4 regions of the Lysinibacillus sp. NPDC097231 genome follow, and region 1 is predicted to be linked to each of the others. Evidence: riboswitches for the same ligand, from Rfam matches in the RefSeq annotation. Region 1 holds a riboswitch; each other region holds the start of a gene.
What was found. Region 1 has a riboswitch for thiamine pyrophosphate ahead of thiT (energy-coupled thiamine transporter ThiT). Riboswitches for the same ligand answer to the same signal wherever they lie in the genome.
Positions count from the first base shown of each region.

Region 2: another riboswitch for thiamine pyrophosphate. It lies ahead of ACIQXF_RS02710 (ABC transporter substrate-binding protein); the one in region 1 lies ahead of thiT (energy-coupled thiamine transporter ThiT).
Region 3: another riboswitch for thiamine pyrophosphate. It lies ahead of thiW (energy coupling factor transporter S component ThiW); the one in region 1 lies ahead of thiT (energy-coupled thiamine transporter ThiT).
Region 4: another riboswitch for thiamine pyrophosphate. It lies ahead of thiC (phosphomethylpyrimidine synthase ThiC); the one in region 1 lies ahead of thiT (energy-coupled thiamine transporter ThiT).

Region 1 covers NZ_JBIWDH010000015.1:9,023-13,443, forward strand. The annotation lists gene ACIQXF_RS10780 (hypothetical protein) at 1-289, shown strand, start outside; gene map (type I methionyl aminopeptidase) at 314-1,069, opposite strand; gene thiT (energy-coupled thiamine transporter ThiT) at 1,349-1,909, opposite strand; TPP riboswitch at 2,048-2,155, opposite strand; gene ACIQXF_RS10795 (magnetosome magnetite crystal formation protein family) at 2,281-2,616, shown strand; gene ACIQXF_RS10800 (hypothetical protein) at 2,880-3,002, shown strand; gene ACIQXF_RS10805 (AAA family ATPase) at 3,157-4,421, opposite strand, start outside.
Region 2 covers NZ_JBIWDH010000002.1:182,462-186,882, reverse strand. The annotation lists gene ACIQXF_RS02720 (ABC transporter permease) at 1-293, opposite strand, end outside; gene ACIQXF_RS02715 (thiamine-binding protein) at 290-580, opposite strand; gene ACIQXF_RS02710 (ABC transporter substrate-binding protein) at 582-1,577, opposite strand; TPP riboswitch at 1,752-1,862, opposite strand; gene ACIQXF_RS02705 (TetR/AcrR family transcriptional regulator) at 2,061-2,669, shown strand; gene ACIQXF_RS02700 (MFS transporter) at 2,851-4,131, shown strand.
Region 3 covers NZ_JBIWDH010000011.1:6,745-11,165, reverse strand. The annotation lists gene ACIQXF_RS08810 (VWA domain-containing protein) at 1-1,508, shown strand, start outside; gene thiW (energy coupling factor transporter S component ThiW) at 1,675-2,175, opposite strand; TPP riboswitch at 2,293-2,400, opposite strand; gene ACIQXF_RS08800 (MFS transporter) at 2,478-3,674, opposite strand; gene ACIQXF_RS08795 (ABC transporter substrate-binding protein) at 3,879-4,421, opposite strand, start outside.
Region 4 covers NZ_JBIWDH010000030.1:25,134-29,554, forward strand. The annotation lists gene ACIQXF_RS16745 (S-layer protein) at 1-112, opposite strand, end outside; partial or broken gene ACIQXF_RS16750 (methyl-accepting chemotaxis protein) at 452-553, opposite strand; gene ACIQXF_RS16755 (hypothetical protein) at 679-915, shown strand; gene ACIQXF_RS16760 (AEC family transporter) at 1,026-1,955, shown strand; TPP riboswitch at 2,085-2,199, shown strand; gene thiC (phosphomethylpyrimidine synthase ThiC) at 2,425-4,203, shown strand.

The DNA of each region.
Region 1 (4,421 bases):
GATGACAAACACAAGCTTTACGCTAACCTCTTATGAATGGAACGGTTTTGGCCTTAGTAATCCACTTTGGGCAGTAATTTTACTGACAATTGGAGTAGCGATTGCGCTACATATTCGATTCCATCATTTTGATATCATGTATCCAAGTGTATTTATTTGGTGTTATATCGGGATTGCATTACATAATGGTTTTGATGAGCTACTGGTGACAACAGCCGCGTTGTTTTTATGCGGTGTACTACTTGTCGGAATACTATTTATCAAAAAAAATCCTGCCTACCAAAAATAATTGGTTAGCAGGATTTTTAAGTTATTATTGCTCATCTAATGAAGTTAAAATAATTGGTTTGTCTTTTGTAACGATAACTGAATGCTCGATTTGGGCTACTAATGACTTGTCTGGTGTAACAAATGTCCAACCATCACCAGCTTCAACAATATGCTCTGCTTCCGCTGAGATGAAAGGCTCAACTGCAAGCACCATGCCTTCTTTCATTATTGTAGAATCCCATGCATCATAATAGTTTAAAATATGATTTGGCTCATCATGTAGTGAACGACCTAAACCATGACCTGTTAAGTTCATAATTACTGTTAAATCATTGGCATATGCTTCACGCTCGACAGCTTTTCCGATTTGGTTTAATTTTGATCCAGCTTTCACTTTTGTCATCGCACGGTCAAAGGCACTTTTAGCTACACGACATAATTTTTCTTTATCTTCATAACCTTCACCAACCACAAATGAAATGCCCGTATCTGCAAAGTAGCCATTTAAGGAACCAGATACATCAATGTTCACGATGTCTCCCTCTTTAATAACACGTTTTCCTGGAATACCATGAGCTACTTCTTCGTTAACACTAATACATGTGTATCCTGGGAAGTCATATTCTCCTTTAGGACCAGAAATTGCTCCTGCTTCAGCAAACATACGACCAGCAATTTCATCGAGCTCAAGTGTTGTCACACCAGGTTTTGTAGCAGCCTTCATTGCTTCACGGATTTCAGCACAAATACGGCCGATTTTTTTAAAGGCTTCAATCTCTTCTTGCGTTTTTACAATCATTTTTAACGTTCCTTTCATCTTATATCTACTCTTTAATATAACATAACTTTCTATGCGTATAACGCTAAACGCTTTAAATATTGTATGCCAGCTTAAATTATAAAGTGCTGAAAACAGGCTCATCATCAAAGGTCGGGGATGACATTTGTTAAAACGTATGTCATTTATATAAGTTGACTTCCGTTGCGACTGAGCGGCTCATCGGATCGGAAATCCCCTCCATGTCATGATGATAAGCTAAATAATAAAAACCCTCCACTCATGTGAAGGGTAAAATATTTATGATTTTCGTTGCATTAATTGAGGTGCTGCTGTAAATAGCAGCACACCGACGATTGCTGTTAAGACTGTTGCTGGTAGCATATATGTTCCATTATAGATAATTGAATAAATCCAAGCATTTTGATCGCCAGCATACTCTGAGAAAAATACTGCGCCAGCAATCGTATGTGCTGCATAACGTAAAAACCCTGCTAATACTGTTCCTAGAATAATATACAGCGCCATTTTCGTTTTGTTTAGATTTTTTGCAGCTTCAAGCACTGGTTGACGTACAATTGCAGCCAAACCAACTACTGTGAAGGCAACTCCATAATCGAGTAAGCCTTGAAACCAATGTACAATGTAGGCACCAAACATTGTTTGCATTACACCGATAAGTAAGCCTGTTGTCAAACCAGGTAGAAGACCCCAACGAAAAGCTATTAAAATTATTGGTACCATCACTAGACTAACCGAGCCACCTTGTGCCCATACTTTAAAGGAAACCTGATCAAGCACAAGGCCAATCGCTGCGAATATCGCAATCTCCACAAGCATTAAAAGTCTTTTTTTGTCCATATTATTCTCTCCTTTGTTCCGATGTAGGATACAAGAGCAGGAATAGAAAAGCGCTGATATGTCTCTTTCTGACATCAATTGTTCATTCCCTGAAGAATGAAAAAACGATGCCAGGACAGAGCCTCACATCGTAAAAGTGTCAGTTTCTATCCACATCCCTACGCAAGTGTTAACTTACAGGTTCAAAGAGTCGAGGCATTACGTGCCAAGTCTCAGCCGACATCATCAGCTCCCCTTGTGGTCGTTACATCTTAATTTTATTTGAACAACCTCATTGTACGCAAACACTTTCATGATTACAACCTTTTCACATTTAATTTTTGAAACTTTACTGTTTTTCATGCGTAAATATTAAAAAAGGAGGTACAACTATGGAGAACCAAAAAATTTTATCTGCATTTAGTTATCTCAGTGTTTTTTTTGCACCCTTTATTGTGCCATTAATTGTTTACTTTGTTTCAAAAGATAGTGACGTAAAGAGACACTCTATTCGAGCACTTATATCTCATTTAATCCCATTCGTGTTTGGAATTATCTTCTTTGCCGTCTTTGTCTTCTCAACCGTATCATTTAACACTTACGACCCATATTCTTCTGGTAGCAATACATTTATGATCGTTTGGTTAGCATCATTTGTCATTTATTTACTCGTTTCTCTAGGAATCGTTATTTGGAATATAATTCAGGCCGTTCGTGTTATCCGATAAGGTTATCAATTAATTCCGTGACATCCACGGGAGGCTTTAGGCCAATAGATGTTTTTTGTCGAGAGCGTAGTTCTAACGCAGCAGCAGCAAAATGGTTTTGTCTGTGCGAAAGCGTAGCGACAGCAACAACATGAAGTTGGTCACTCAGTCGTTGCCACAGGACGTAGCGTTCTTAGACTAAGTTCTACTATTTCAACAGATGTTTGGATACCCGCTGAAAGAAGTAAAACAGGAGAACTATTAGTAAAAGGAGCTGTTATTTTTTGAAAGTATCTAACGTTGTCAAAACCGCGGTAAAGTTAGCACCTATCGTTATTCCAATTGTAAAGAAAGTAATAGCTGCTAAAAAAGGAACAACTCCCAACGTAATTCCACGTAAAAAATAAAGGTACACTTCAATCAGTAGTGCTTTATCACTTACATTTTTTTGTGGGAGTCTTGTACCTGACACTTTGCTTTCGGTACAGAAAAATTACTACCTGTTTATGTAGGATAAAAAAGGCGTACCTCGCTTTATTAAGGGAGGTACGCCTTTTTACCTTACTTTACTTCAAAATATGTTTGACTATGACCATTCATTGTTTTTTCGACATGCAACACTGCGGGCATTGTAGCTTTTAACTCTGAAACGTGTGATATGACACCAATCATGCGTCCAGAGTCCTGTAAATCAATGAGAGTATCGATCGCCTTATTTAATGCTTCTTCATCGAGAGAACCGAAGCCTTCGTCGATAAACATTGTTTCAATGTGGATATTCCCCTGAAAGCTTTGTATCACATCTGCCATACCAAGAGCAAGACTCAAGGATGCATTGAACTTTTCTCCACCCGATAATGTTTTCACATCGCGTAATTGATCTGTATAGGCGTCATAAACATCAAGTCCGAGACCACTTTGCTTGGCATGCTTTTCTAATCGATCGGAACGGCGAAGCTCAAATTGTCCATTAGATAAATGGTGTAAACGCACATTAGCCGCCTCTGTAATTTTATCTAAATAATTGATTTGAATATATCGCTCAAAGGACAGCTTTTTCATGTTCTGACCATTTAGCATTGCATAGAGCTCCTTAACTTTTCCTGCTTCTTTTTCAAGTAAACGAATCTCTTGTGCTGTTTCTTCAATTCTTACAACAAAATCTTCGCAAACTTTTGCAAATCCTTTCATTTGCTGCAATACTTTAAAAGCTTCCTCATATGCTATACGATGCATCTCTAACTTTTCTTCCATTAACATTAAATCTTGTTTCTCTTTCCCTTGAAGATGCTTCTCCCCTTCAGCAATTTGAATCCGCAATGTGTGTATTTGTAAAGTATAATCACTGCAAGCCTTCCGTAAAGCCTCTAATTGCAGTACATTACGCTTTGCAGCAGCAAATTCTTCATAGTTTTCAAAGCCTGCTTCCTGCATGCTTTCTGAAAATAGCTCGCGCTTTTCATCCATTTTCAGCTTCAATTCTTCGAAAGCCTGCTTAGCTATTTCCAAGGCCATTCTAGCATTATTCGCTGCTTCTTTAGAAGATTGCAAGTTTTGTTGGCTGGCATGCCATGCAACTTGTAATGCAGCCTTTTGTGAAGCTATATCAGCAGTCGCTTGCTTTAATGCTTGTAACGTTTTAACATTTTCTGGAATATGCTTTTGTTGTTCTTCTACAATTGCCTGTTGTTTTGTAAATTCCTTCGCTTGGTCAGCAAAATATTGCTCTAGTTTTATTTGTTTTTCTTGCAGTTGCTCCATACTTGCACGTTGATGTTTCTGTTTCATGCGTACATCAGCTAATTGATGATTCACTACTTTTAAAA
Region 2 (4,421 bases), on a different contig from region 1:
ATAATGAGAAGAGGATAAAACAGCTCTCGAACAAACGTAAAACGATGTAATATCACAGCAACCGTTAGCCCACACAATATCCCGATAGCAAGACCTAGTAATGCTAATTGCACCGTTGCAAAGGCATGCGGCACAAACGTTTCATACGATTGACAGCCTTCTTTCAAAATGGCACTGGGTGCAGGCAATAGCCAATGTGGAATGTCTGCAAAACGCACAATTAGCTCCCATATGAATAAGAGGAAGGCGATAAAAATTATCGTCCTTCCTTTTTGAATTGCCTGCTCCCTCACTGATATTTCTCCGTTAACATCCCCATTGTAATACCGGATGGCTGATATAAAATTTTCACTTGTGTGATTACATTAATAGCACCCAGCTCAATCATCTTGTCATTCATTTTTTCAATGATGTGTAGTAAAGTCGATAGCTCCCCCTCCATTGTCGTTTCTAACGGGTGTACCTCATATTCCACTCCAGATGCGTCAATAATGGCAATTGCCGCATCAACGAATGGAATCACATCTTCATATTTTTCTGTTTTTGGTATAATTTGAACACTGATTAATGAGTTGGCCATATTATTTCGTCTCCTTTTTCGGTAAAAAGTCGTTCGTAAAGGCTTGCTTTGCATTAAACTCGCCCTCTAACACGTTGTTGCTTGACATCCATTTTGCGTAATTTTCCCAGACAGTCAGCTTTTGCTCGCCCCATTGAGCAGCGTCGTCTTGATACTTATCTGCTAGCCATTCCTGACTTTTATGCACAAGCTCTTTATCTAAATCAGGAACCGCTTCTAGTAATATATCTGCTGCCTCATTTGGATGTTGAATCGCATAGTCATAGCCCTTAGCAGCCGCAGCGACGAATGCTTTAACCGTCTCTGGATCATTGTTAATCATTTTTTCATTAGTAGCAAGTACAGGTGTGTAATAATCAAGCTGATTACTATAATCTGTTAAATAAAGCATGTTCAGCTTTTCCCCACGAAGTTCTGCTTCAATTCCAGTCCAGGCATAAAAAATCCACGCAAAATCAATATTCTTTTGCATCATCGTAAAGAAATCTAAATCACCTGCATTGACAATATCCAACTTATGAATATCCGCATGTTCTGTTTGCATGAGTGATTGAAGAACAGCCTGTTCTAGTGGTGCCCCCCAACCTCCATATGTTTTACCTTCAAAATCCTTTGGTGACGTAATGCCTTTAGATGCGATAGAGGCAAAGCCAGATGTATTGTGCTGAATAACCGCCGCAATCGATACTAAAGGTACATCTTGCACACGAGCCTGTGTAATCGCCTCCTGATAGCTTACGCCAAACTCAGCCTTGCCAGATGCTACAAGCTGGTCTGCACCCGCTTCACCAGGTAGTAAAATTTCAACGTCCAAGCCCTGTTCCTTAAAGTAGCCAAGTTTTTTCGCTACGTATAAACCTGTGTGATTGGTGTTCGGTGTCCAATCTAGCACGACGGATACTTTTTTCAATACGTTCGTATCCTTTGTATCCTCTTTTGCGCTACAGCCCACTAATGTTAAAAGTGTAGCCATCAGGATCAATAACCTTTTTTTCATGTTGAAACCTCCCAGTAAATAGTGTGAAAGTGTTCATGAGTGAATGTTACAACCAGAAGAAAGCGCATCCACGGTTTGTCTGCCCCAAGGTTTGTGCAAACAGCAAATGCTTGCCAACATAAAAAACGCCTAGGATTCCTCCCAGACGTTTTACAATCAATATCAAAAGCTTTCTTTTTTTGAATAGATGTTCCCTACGCTGGTACGAGCCAAATCAGGTTCAAAGGGTCAGCGTCTATCGGACACAATCTCAGCTGGCAACTACCAGCCCCCCCACATTCTTTCCATATGAACTTTTCGTTGATTATTATACCCATATCTCTTTATAAAAGACAAGGCTCTCTTTACCGAAAGCGCTGTAAATGGTTTTTGAAATAAATTTATTCATTTAAGAAGTAAAAATACTTCATCATATTGACAATGGAAACAAAATACAATAAAATTTGATTGATCAATCAATCATTTGTTGAAAGGAGTATCTAAATGGAACCTAGACTTACTAATGATGAAAAAAAGAGAAGAAAAAGATCTACTATTCTAAACGCCGCGATTAAATTATATAGTGAGAATGGTTTTGCAGAGACAAAAGTTGCCGAAATAGCTAAGGAGGCAGGAGTTAGCTTTGGTACGGTATTTACGTATTTTGATTCAAAAGAAGCACTTTATGAAACAGCCATTTTGGAGCCTTTGGAGGAAATCAAACCATATTTTTTTGAGATAGAAGAACACTTTAAAGGTGAGCCTCTTGAAGTTGTGAAGAAAATGGTAGATTGCCATGTACACATATTTTCAACGAGAAGTGAATACCTACGTCTAATTCAGCAAGTTATTGCAAGACCTGATCGATTTCCAAAGCCTTTTAACGAACTAAACGATTTCGTAAATACATTTATAGACTGTATTTATCCTGTTATTGAAGCAGGTCAAAGGCTTGGTTACTTTTATGAAGAATCACCTTCATTAATTGCTGAGTCATACTTATCCATCTTAAACGGAATGCGTTTAACGTTTATTGATGAATATACAAATTCATTGTGGAAGGATATATCGAGACAAGCTCTGAGATTATTTGGACCTATCTCTAATAAATAAGCCCCTTTCCTTCGCTCTTATCTTTAAAATTAGGTAACTCAAAAAACAGGTCTGCACCTGTAGATAATATTTTGATCATCATGAAAAATAGTTTGGATGATTTTCTTTTTGGTTTCCGCTGACTGGATCAACGGAAATTCTATCAGAAAGAGCTCTTCTTAATATGTGAGGAGTGATTTATATGAAATTGAGAGATATCCATCCTAACGTCAAACTTCGCCTAGCCATGCAATTTCTAGGCAGCCTTATTTCAATGGCTGTTATCCCTTTTCTAGCAATCTATTTTACCCAGAAAATCGGAGCTACTAAAACGGGTATTATTCTTATAATAATTGTGATTAGTGGCGTTATTGGAGGTTTTATCGGAGGGCATGTTTCAGATAAAATAGGGCGAAAAAAAATAATGATTTATGCTGAACTTGGACTATTGCTTTCGTATTTGTTAATAGCGCTTTGTAATTCCCCTTGGTTTAACCTTCCTTATATTTCTGCAGCATTCTTTATCATCAATATGTTTTGTGGAGGAATGTTTCAGCCAGCCGCACAAGCTATGATTATTGATGTTACTAATGCTGAATCGAGAAAGCTCGTATTTACAATTAGCTACTGGTTGAGTAATTTATCAACTGCTATCGGAGGAATCATTGGAGCATCTAAAAGGTACTTATTTGAGCTATTTATTGGCATTTCAATCATCTCTTTGTTATCTGTATTCATGACCGTATTCTTCATCACAGAAACCTATTCACCAGAACCTGCACCTAAGTCTTCTAATCATAAGAAAAAATTTTCATCAAAAGAGATGTTTCAAATCTATTCAACCGTTTTAAAAGATAAGGTATTTATGTATTATATTTTCGGAGCAATCTTGATTTTCACCTTGGAACAGTCTTTACCAAACTATATTGGGATTCGCCTTGAAAAAGATATAGCCCAACACTCAGCTTCATTGTTTGGAATAAATTTCATGATAGATGGCACAAAAATGCTAGGTTTTCTCCGAACAGAGAATACTATTCTTGTAGTTCTTCTATCAAGTGTTGTTTTATTCTTATTTAAAAAGTGTAGTGATCGCTGGACTCTCGTTACAGGAATGTTGATCTTTTCTATATGTTTTAGTGTTTTTGCTTTTTCAAATAACGTGTTGTTTCTTTTTATGGCCATGTTTATTGGGACGATTGGTGAGCTGATGTATGTTCCTATTAAACAAGCGATGATAGGAGAACTTGCCCCATCTAACGCTCGTAGCACCTATATGGCTTTTAATAGCTTGACTATCTACGGAGCAATGATTGTATCTTCGTTATTGATCATCGTTGGTGAATGGATTCGCCCCATATATATGGGTGGATTGCTCCTTATTCTAGGACTAACTGGTACATTTTTGTACTACATCATAACAAAAACGCTATACTCTAAAGGTAGTGAACGGAATGAAAGTAAAGTACCAGTTTCTTATTAATTTTACCCCCTCCTAAAATCAGGACTGGGGCAGGATGTTTACAGGTGAAAATAAACTTTCTACATTATCCCCTCCCTCCTTTAGCTGTAGATTTGTAATAAAGTTTAATTAAATTAACGATATCCATCTTTATATAAGAACAAATTTAAAGAGTATGTTTTGAAAAAAGATTGATCAAAACATACTCTTATTTAATGTTGACAGCGCAATAATTCTAAGCATGATCTTCAAGTAAAGCCCCCGTTAGTCTAAGTACATTTATTCACAAACTTTTCTTGAAATAAAATGAG
Region 3 (4,421 bases), on a different contig from region 1:
AAAACTTCGGTGTCGGCTTTACAATGGTCGGTGGCGAAAATAGTTTTGGCTTGGGTGGCTATTTTAAAACACCAATCGAAACGTTACTACCAGTTGAAATGGAGATTAAAGGTAAGGAACAATTACCATCATTAGGACTTGTTATCGTGCTTGACCGTTCTGGCAGTATGTCTGGAGCGAAGCTAGAGCTCGCTAAGGAGGCGGCTGCTCGTTCAGTTGAAATGTTAAGAGAAGAAGATACACTCGGCTTTATTGCTTTCGATGATCGACCTTGGGAAATTATCGAAACTGGACCGCTTGGCAATAAGGAAGAAGCTGTAGACACCATTTTATCTGTAACACCAGGTGGAGGAACAGAAATCTATGGTTCACTTGCAAAAGCTTATGAAAACCTAGCTGATTTAAAGCTACAGCGTAAGCATATTATTCTATTAACGGATGGACAGTCACAGCCAGGGAATTACGAAGATTTAATCGCTGAAGGAAAAGACAATGGCGTGACATTGTCTACTGTAGCCATTGGACAAGATGCAGATGCCAATTTACTTGAAGCACTTAGTGAAATGGGCAGTGGACGATTCTACGACGTTGTTGATGAGCAGACCATCCCTTCGATTTTATCTCGTGAAACGGCAATGATTTCACGCACATATATAGAGGATAGCCCATTTTATCCAACTATCTATAATGCATCTGGATGGAACACGTTATTTGCAAATGGTGTACCTCAAATGAATGCTTATATCGGTACGACAGCAAAGCAGGGGGCTTCTGTGATCGCTGAAAGTGAGAAGGAGGATCCCGTGCTAGCGCAGTGGCAATATGGCCTTGGCAAGACATTCGCTTTCACTACTGATTCGACAGGAAAATGGACAGGAGACTGGGCAAGATGGCAAGACTGGGGTACGTTTTGGCAAACGCTTATTTCACAGATGCTACCGAGCTATAATGATGTAGCCTATGATGTACGTCTAGAGTCAGACGGTTCATTTATGATAACTGATCCAACAAATGAAGTAGCGTTTTTAGATATTGTAGCTGTTAACGAATCTGGTGAAGAACTTGAAACACAACTTGAAACCATTTCAGCGTCACAAGTTCGAGCGGTTGTACAGGCAGAACCAGGACTGATCTTCTTCCGCATTGCAGATGAAGACGAAGCTATTTACCAGGCAGGCTTAAGTGTTCCGTATAGTGCCGAATATGAGTTACGTCCAGTGAATGACAAGCTAACAGAAGAGCTGACAAAACAAACAGGCGGCTCCGTTTTGAAAGAGCCGGAGGAAGTATTCCGTGAATTTACGAAAAAAGGTGCAGAACGTCAAAATATTACAACCTGGCTTTTATTAGCGGGGATGCTACTGTTCTTCATTGATATAACAATACGACGCTTTGGTTGGGGCTTCCTAACAAGGCCGAAGAGAAACGAACAGCTTGTAGAGGAAAAACAACTGCAGGCAGAGGATACAAATGTTGCCCAGCTATTAAAGGGCATGAAAAAAAGATAGTAAACACAAAAAGATGGTGCATCGCTTTTAGCAATGTGCCATCTTTTCTTTTTTTGTTAAGGAATTTTTTCGATAAAGGCACAAAAAGTTTCGATAAAATGACATTATGTTTCGATAAAAGCTCAAATAGTTTCGATAATGCTCTAATTTGTTTCTATAAACCAGGCTATTTAAGCATTGTATTAAGGTTAGTTACAAATACGGTCTTTCGCAGATTACTAGCAACGACAACGCCTAAGATGGCACCAATAGTACTTGATGTTAAAAAGGCTGGCATGAAAAATAATGCAGCTACGGATGTTCCCATTAATAAATGTGCGTAAGGTACTGCAATGAATGAGGCAATGATTCCTGTTCCAAACATTTCACCAACACCTGCTAGCCATTGCTTGCCGCTATATTTAAAAGCAATGGCTGCGCACAGTGCGCCAATGACACTACCAGGTATAGCTAACAATGAACCTGTGCCTGTTAAAATACGAATAATCGCAGTAACAAAGGCGACCATAACAGTAGGCACTGGTCCAAGAAAAATAGCGCCAATAACGTTAATGGCATGCTGCACTGGATATGCACGTGCTATGCCTGTCGGAATTGAAACAAAGGCAGAGCCTGCTACAGCAATTGCCACTAATAAGGCCATAATGGTTAATTTTCGAATTGACATAATGTCCGCTCCTTTAAAATATTTAAATTTAATTGTTATCGCCGCTTAGACCTCTAGCACGAAAAAAAGCCACTTCCTGAAAAACAATAGGAAGCGGCCTTGCATTTACATATTAAAAAGCAAGCGTCGCCACTTCCCTACGCTAGTGTGAACTAGATCAGGTTCAAAGGGTCCGTATATAACAATACACGTCTCAGCCTTTTAAAGACTCCCCTAGTGGTAATAATTATTTCATTTTTTTGTTGAGCAGCGTAACAACATAAATGTAACATACTACTACAAATAGTCAATGACTTGTCAGACTATTTCGAATCAGACTGCATAAGATGTGGTGCTCTTTTCATTGTCCAAATAAGGGCAAGGAAGAAGCAGGCCATTAGAATGATAGCCCCGAAAATGTAAGGACTGTTCATATTCCAGTCGAATAGGATACCCGCTAAAGCTGGACCAATCATATTACCAAGACTCATATATGCATTATTAAGACCAGCCGCAAACCCTTGCTCATTGTCAGCGAGCTTCGAGATGAGCGTGTTAACAGCAGGGCGAATTAATGTAGTGGCAGTAGAGAAGATTGTCGCTACAGTTAAAACAAGTGCAAAGCCAGAAACAAATAAAATTAAGAAAATAGAAACGGCTGCAATAAATAAATTGACTAATACCACTTTCATCTCACCGAAACGATTAAAGAGCGGTGTAATAATAAACATTTGTACCACTACACCGAAAGCACCACCTACAACTAAGATAATGGCAATATCCACGGGTGTGTAATTGAATTTTTCAGTAACAAACAGCGATAGAGTTGTTTGGAAATTAGCAATACCGAACGAGAATACTAACATTATAATAAGCATAACAAAGTAAGGCATATGTATGGAACGTGCCATTTGCTTCACTAGATTGTCTTGTTTTTGTATTTTTTTCGCAGAGTTTGGTTTTGTTGATGGTAATAAGAAAAATGATAGTAACGCTGCTAAAATAGCAGCAAATCCAGCCGTATAGAATGGGAAATGTAAGCTTACTTTTGATAAAAAGCCACCGATTCCTGGTCCAATCATAAAGCCAAGAGACATGGCTGCTCCTAGCATTCCCATCCCCTTACCTCGTTCTTCATATGTTGTAACATCTGCTACAAAAGCCATAATAGGAGGTGCAATAAATGCTGAACCGAGGCCACCTAAAAAGCGTGCCAGGAAGAGCATCCACACGTCTGTAGAAAGTCCAAAACCAATTTGTGCAAGCCCTGTTACTACTAGGCCGAAAATAATAAGATTCTTCCGACCGTATTGATCCGAAAGATTCCCAGCAATTGGAGAAAATACGAATTGTGCAAAGGCGAACGTTGCAATAAGCATGCCAAGAACTTGGCCTGCAGCACCGAATATTTTTAAATACTCAGGCATAACAGGAATAATAATCCCAATACTCCCCATTGCGATAAACATATTAAACATTAAAATATACAAAGCCGCCTTATTAGACTTCTGCTGGGTCATCGAATATCCCCCTTTTCTAATCAAATATACTACAGTCTACCACAAGGCTTGTACCTTTGCTATTGACTAGAAGTCTGAAATAAGGTTATAGGGTTGCAATCTAATGAATGGAAAAGCTTCATACTAACATGATCGAGTGCATTCGTATTAAATGAGGAAAAAGCTGTTCTCTACGTCAATAACGTGAGAACAGCTTTAAATGGTTTATCGAATGCCCATTTTAAATTCTAAAAACAGCTCATTGTATTTACCTAAATAATCAGGGCCTAAGTTTTTATAAACTTCTAATGTTTTACGTTGTTCTTCAGAAGGATAGAAGCGTTCATCAGACACAACTTCTTTATCCATTAATTTCATTGCTGCAATATTAGGGGTAGAGTAGCCTACATAATCAGCATTTTTAGCACCCGATTCAGCGTTCAATATAAAATTAATGAAGGCATGTGCACCCTCTATATTTTTTGACGTTTTTGGGATAACCATATTGTCAAACCATAAGTTCGAGCCTTCTTCTGGTACAGCAAAGTCTAAGTCTTCATTTTCTGACAACATATCAGCTGCTTGACCAGACCAAGTGAGTGCTACTGCTGCTTCGTTATTAATCATCAATGGCGTAATTTCATCCCCAATAATGGCTTTAACATTTGGTGCCAATGTAATTAATTTATCAGTTGCTTCACGTAGCTCATGGTCATTTAGAGAGTTAAGTGAGTAGCCAAGACTATTTAGGCCCATACCGATAACCTC
Region 4 (4,421 bases), on a different contig from region 1:
TTGAGTGGTTTACAGAAGAATCACCAGAGGCGGCATTTGCAGGTAGCACTGGCAATACCAAAGTGGCTGTCATAGCAGTTGCCATAAAAGTCGATAACGCTTTCTTTTTCATTTAAGTCACTCCAATCATAGTATTTAATAGATAATATAACATATATTTCAATATATTAGTATACGAAGGGATGTTTTACTATATATCCATAAAGCAAATGAATCATTAGTCCTTTTCTCGGAACGTCTTGTTTATGTAATGAAATGCTTAAAATTACTCATAAATAAGTAAAATTCTGCATTATTCGATAATTATGTTGTTGTGATACATTAGTCCATCCATTATGATTTTTTTATAAAACGGGGGTGTTATAATGGGAAAACCTAGGGGTGTTGCTTTGAAGTTATCTTCCCTTATTATAGGATTATTTTTAGTGTTATTTCTTGTTTATACTATGATAATAACTTCTGTTTCATTTTTGGATTGCTCTGCTAACTTTCGTACTTCCTCGGCAACTACAGAAAAACCTTTCCCATGTTCACCCGCGCGAGCAGCTTCTATAAATTTCTCTTCTACTTTTTTGAGTTAAATCACCTTTGCTGCAGATTTAAGAGAGGCGCGTAAAAATGAGCTTTCTCGTTCTATTGCGGTATCAATCAATATGTTAATGACTAAACTTTCTTCTATTGCTAGAGCGTAAAAATCAAGCTATTATGGCGATTCAAAATATATCTGCAATATCGGAGGAGACGGCAGCGTCTGCTGAACAAGTAAGTGCATCTGCTATAGATCAACAAGCAGAGCTACAAAAGGTGGCAGAATCCATCGATAACATGGAAAAGACTTACAAGAGGTTGTTAATCGATTTAAGCTTGCTTAATACAAGAATGACTACCAACCAGATATGTAAATATGAAAGGTAGCCTTTTTTTCTGCAAATTTGTGGGATTACTATTTCTAATAGGCAATCATGAGGTGCATTGACCAAGTAGATAAACAGCACTACTATAGGAAAGGAGAGGGGGACATTACCATGATGTATCTCGGAATGATTTTCTTTCAGATTGTCGCTCCTATTTTAGTGCTACTTGTACTTGGCGCAATTCTTCAAAAAAAATTCCGTTTTAATTTAAAGGCACTTTCGCAACTTATTACATACTGTTTTATGCCAGCAGCAGTTTTTGTGAATTTGTATGAAACGAGTATAGAACTATCGGTGCTTGGGGAAGTTGCATTGTTTATCCTCCTCTTTATTGGTAGCCAAATGATGCTTAGTCACTTTGTAGCGAGGGCATTAGGTCTAGTGAGAACGGAGGCAGCAGTGTTTAAAAATAGCGTTGTCCTCATAAATTCCGGCAATTACGGTATTCCAGTCGCACAAATGATTTTTGTGACACAGCCAATTGGTGTAGCCATTCAGGTTATTCTAGTGATATTTCAAAATATGACCACGTATACATACGGCTTGTACAATTTAATTTCTTCAACAAAGTCAGGCATGGCAATCGTAAAAGATTTTCTCAAAATGCCTATTATTCATGCGCTTATTATTGGTGTAGCTCTGAACTACTTTGATATCACTGTACCTCAGTTTATTAAAATTCCGATAGATCATGTGGCAGACGGTTTTATCGCTATAGCATTAATAACATTAGGTGCACAACTATCACAGCTTGAAATCAAATCTATGTTCAATAAAACGGTATTCATTAGCTGTTTTACACGATTAATCATAGGGCCAGCTGTAGCTTTACTTATTATTTTTGTACTTGGCCTAGACGGTGTCGTAGCACAATCCCTTTTTATAGCCAGTGCCTTTCCGACATCGCGAAATAGCTCTAGTCTTGCATTAGAATATGACGTAGAATCGGCAACAGCTGCACAAACAGTATTGTTTTCAACGATTGTGAGCTGCATCACAGTGACAATTGTTATTTACGTAGCGGAACTGTTGTTTACCTAACAGCTAGACGCCCTCAGGAAACGCCTAGACGGAACGGAAATCAACCACACGTTATGATGATAAGACAAAAATTATCAAATGAAGCTTCCATCCCTTAGTAATATCTGCTACACTAGCATCAAACTAAATAGCATTAACTAGGGGAGTCTGATGAGTCAGGCTGAGAGGGAAACGCTTAGAGGTTTCTTGACCCTTTGGACCTGATCTGGCTCATACCAGCGTGGGAAAGTTAACCATTGTTGCAATCTATATTATTTGCGATAACTATACTTTTACATTGATAGCCGGATCCAAAATTTTTTGGATTCGGCTTTTATTTTTTAATCTGTAGGTGTCAAACAGATAAAACCTCCGAACGCGTTGTTTATCTGTGCGAAAGCGAAGCGACAGCAAAAGAAAATTGATTTTTGTTGGAGTGAGCTAGATTCGGTCCTTGTATGAAATTTTCTATAAGGGAGAGAAGTAGGTCATGACAACAGTTAACGAAAAGAATATTACAATTATGTCGAGCTTTGATGGTAGCAAAAAGGTTTATGTAGAGGGATCGAGACCTGATATTTTAGTACCAATGCGTGAAATTACATTAAGTCCGACGACAGGCAGCTTTGGGGAAGAGAAAAATGCGCCAGTTCGTGTTTATGATACGAGTGGTCCATACACTGATCCTGCATATATGGTGGACATTACAAAAGGATTGCCTGCCTTATGTAGTGCATGGATCAGTGAGCGGGATGATGTTGAAGAATACGAAGGTCGTACCATCAAGCCAGAAGATAATGGATTCCGCAATGCTGATGATCCACGTATTAAAGAAAATGTTTTTCCGGATTTATCTAGAAAGCCTTTGCGTGCGAAGAGAGGTAGAAATGTAACACAGCTTCACTATGCAAGAAAGGGAATTATTACTCCGGAAATGGAATTTGTAGCCATTCGTGAAAATATGGACCCTGAATTTGTGCGCTCAGAAATCGCGGCAGGGCGTGCTATTTTGCCTTCTAATATTAATCATCCTGAGGCCGAGCCGATGATTATTGGACGCAACTTCCACGTGAAAATTAACGCCAACATTGGGAATTCTGCTGTATCATCCTCTATTGCGGAAGAGGTAGAAAAAATGACGTGGGCAACACGTTGGGGTGCCGATAACATTATGGATTTGTCGACTGGTAAGCATATTCATACGACACGTGAATGGATTATCCGAAATGCCGCAGTGCCAGTAGGAACAGTACCTATTTATCAAGCGTTAGAAAAAGTAAATGGTGTGGCAGAGGACTTAACGTGGGAAGTGTATCGTGATACGTTGATTGAGCAGGCCGAGCAAGGTGTTGATTACTTCACGATTCATGCAGGGGTATTACTGCGTTATATACCATTAACTGCTAATCGTGTAACAGGTATAGTGTCTCGTGGAGGCTCAATTATGGCACAGTGGTGCTTATATCATCATCAAGAGAGCTTTTTATATACACATTTTGAAGAAATCTGCGAAATTATGAAAACATATGATGTTGCCTTTTCTTTAGGTGATGGTTTACGTCCAGGTTCCATTGCAGATGCAAATGATGAGGCACAGTTTGCGGAACTGGAAACGCTAGGGGAATTAACACAAATTGCTTGGAAGCATGATGTACAGGTGATGGTAGAGGGACCAGGGCATGTGCCAATGCATCTTATTAAAGAAAATATGGACAAGCAGTTAGAGGTATGTAAGGAAGCTCCTTTCTATACATTAGGGCCACTGACAACAGATATTGCTCCCGGTTATGACCATATTACATCAGCCATTGGTGCTGCAATGATCGGTTGGTTTGGTACAGCAATGCTGTGCTATGTAACGCCTAAAGAGCATCTGGGGTTACCAAATCGTGAGGATGTTCGTGTTGGGGTTATTACGTATAAAATTGCTGCTCACGCGGCAGATTTAGCGAAAGGGCATCCAGGAGCACAGCAGCGTGACGATGCACTATCTAAGGCACGCTTTGAATTCCGCTGGCGCGATCAATTCAATCTATCCCTAGATCCAGAGCGTGCAGTGGAATATCACGATGAAACATTGCCTGCAGAGGGAGCGAAAACGGCACACTTCTGTTCAATGTGTGGACCTAAGTTTTGTAGTATGAGAATCTCACAGGATATTCGCAATTATGCAAAGGAAAGAGACTTAAATACGACTGAAGCGATTCACCAAGGCATGCAGGAAAAGGCAAAAGAATTTAAGAAGGCAGGCAGTCAGATTTATAAATAATTCAAGTGAAGGCTTGTGTCTATCAAATTAGGCACAAGTCTTATTTTATTTGGTCGTAAAAATTTGGGCTTGGATATTAATAATAAGTTGAAAATTAAATTTTAGTTAGGTTTTTTACCATGTATTTGAAAAAATCCTTACATTTTGCTCCACCTTCACCATATCAAAACTTCACAAGAATCTCACTCTATATTCACTGAAAATTCTTTCTTTTTTCG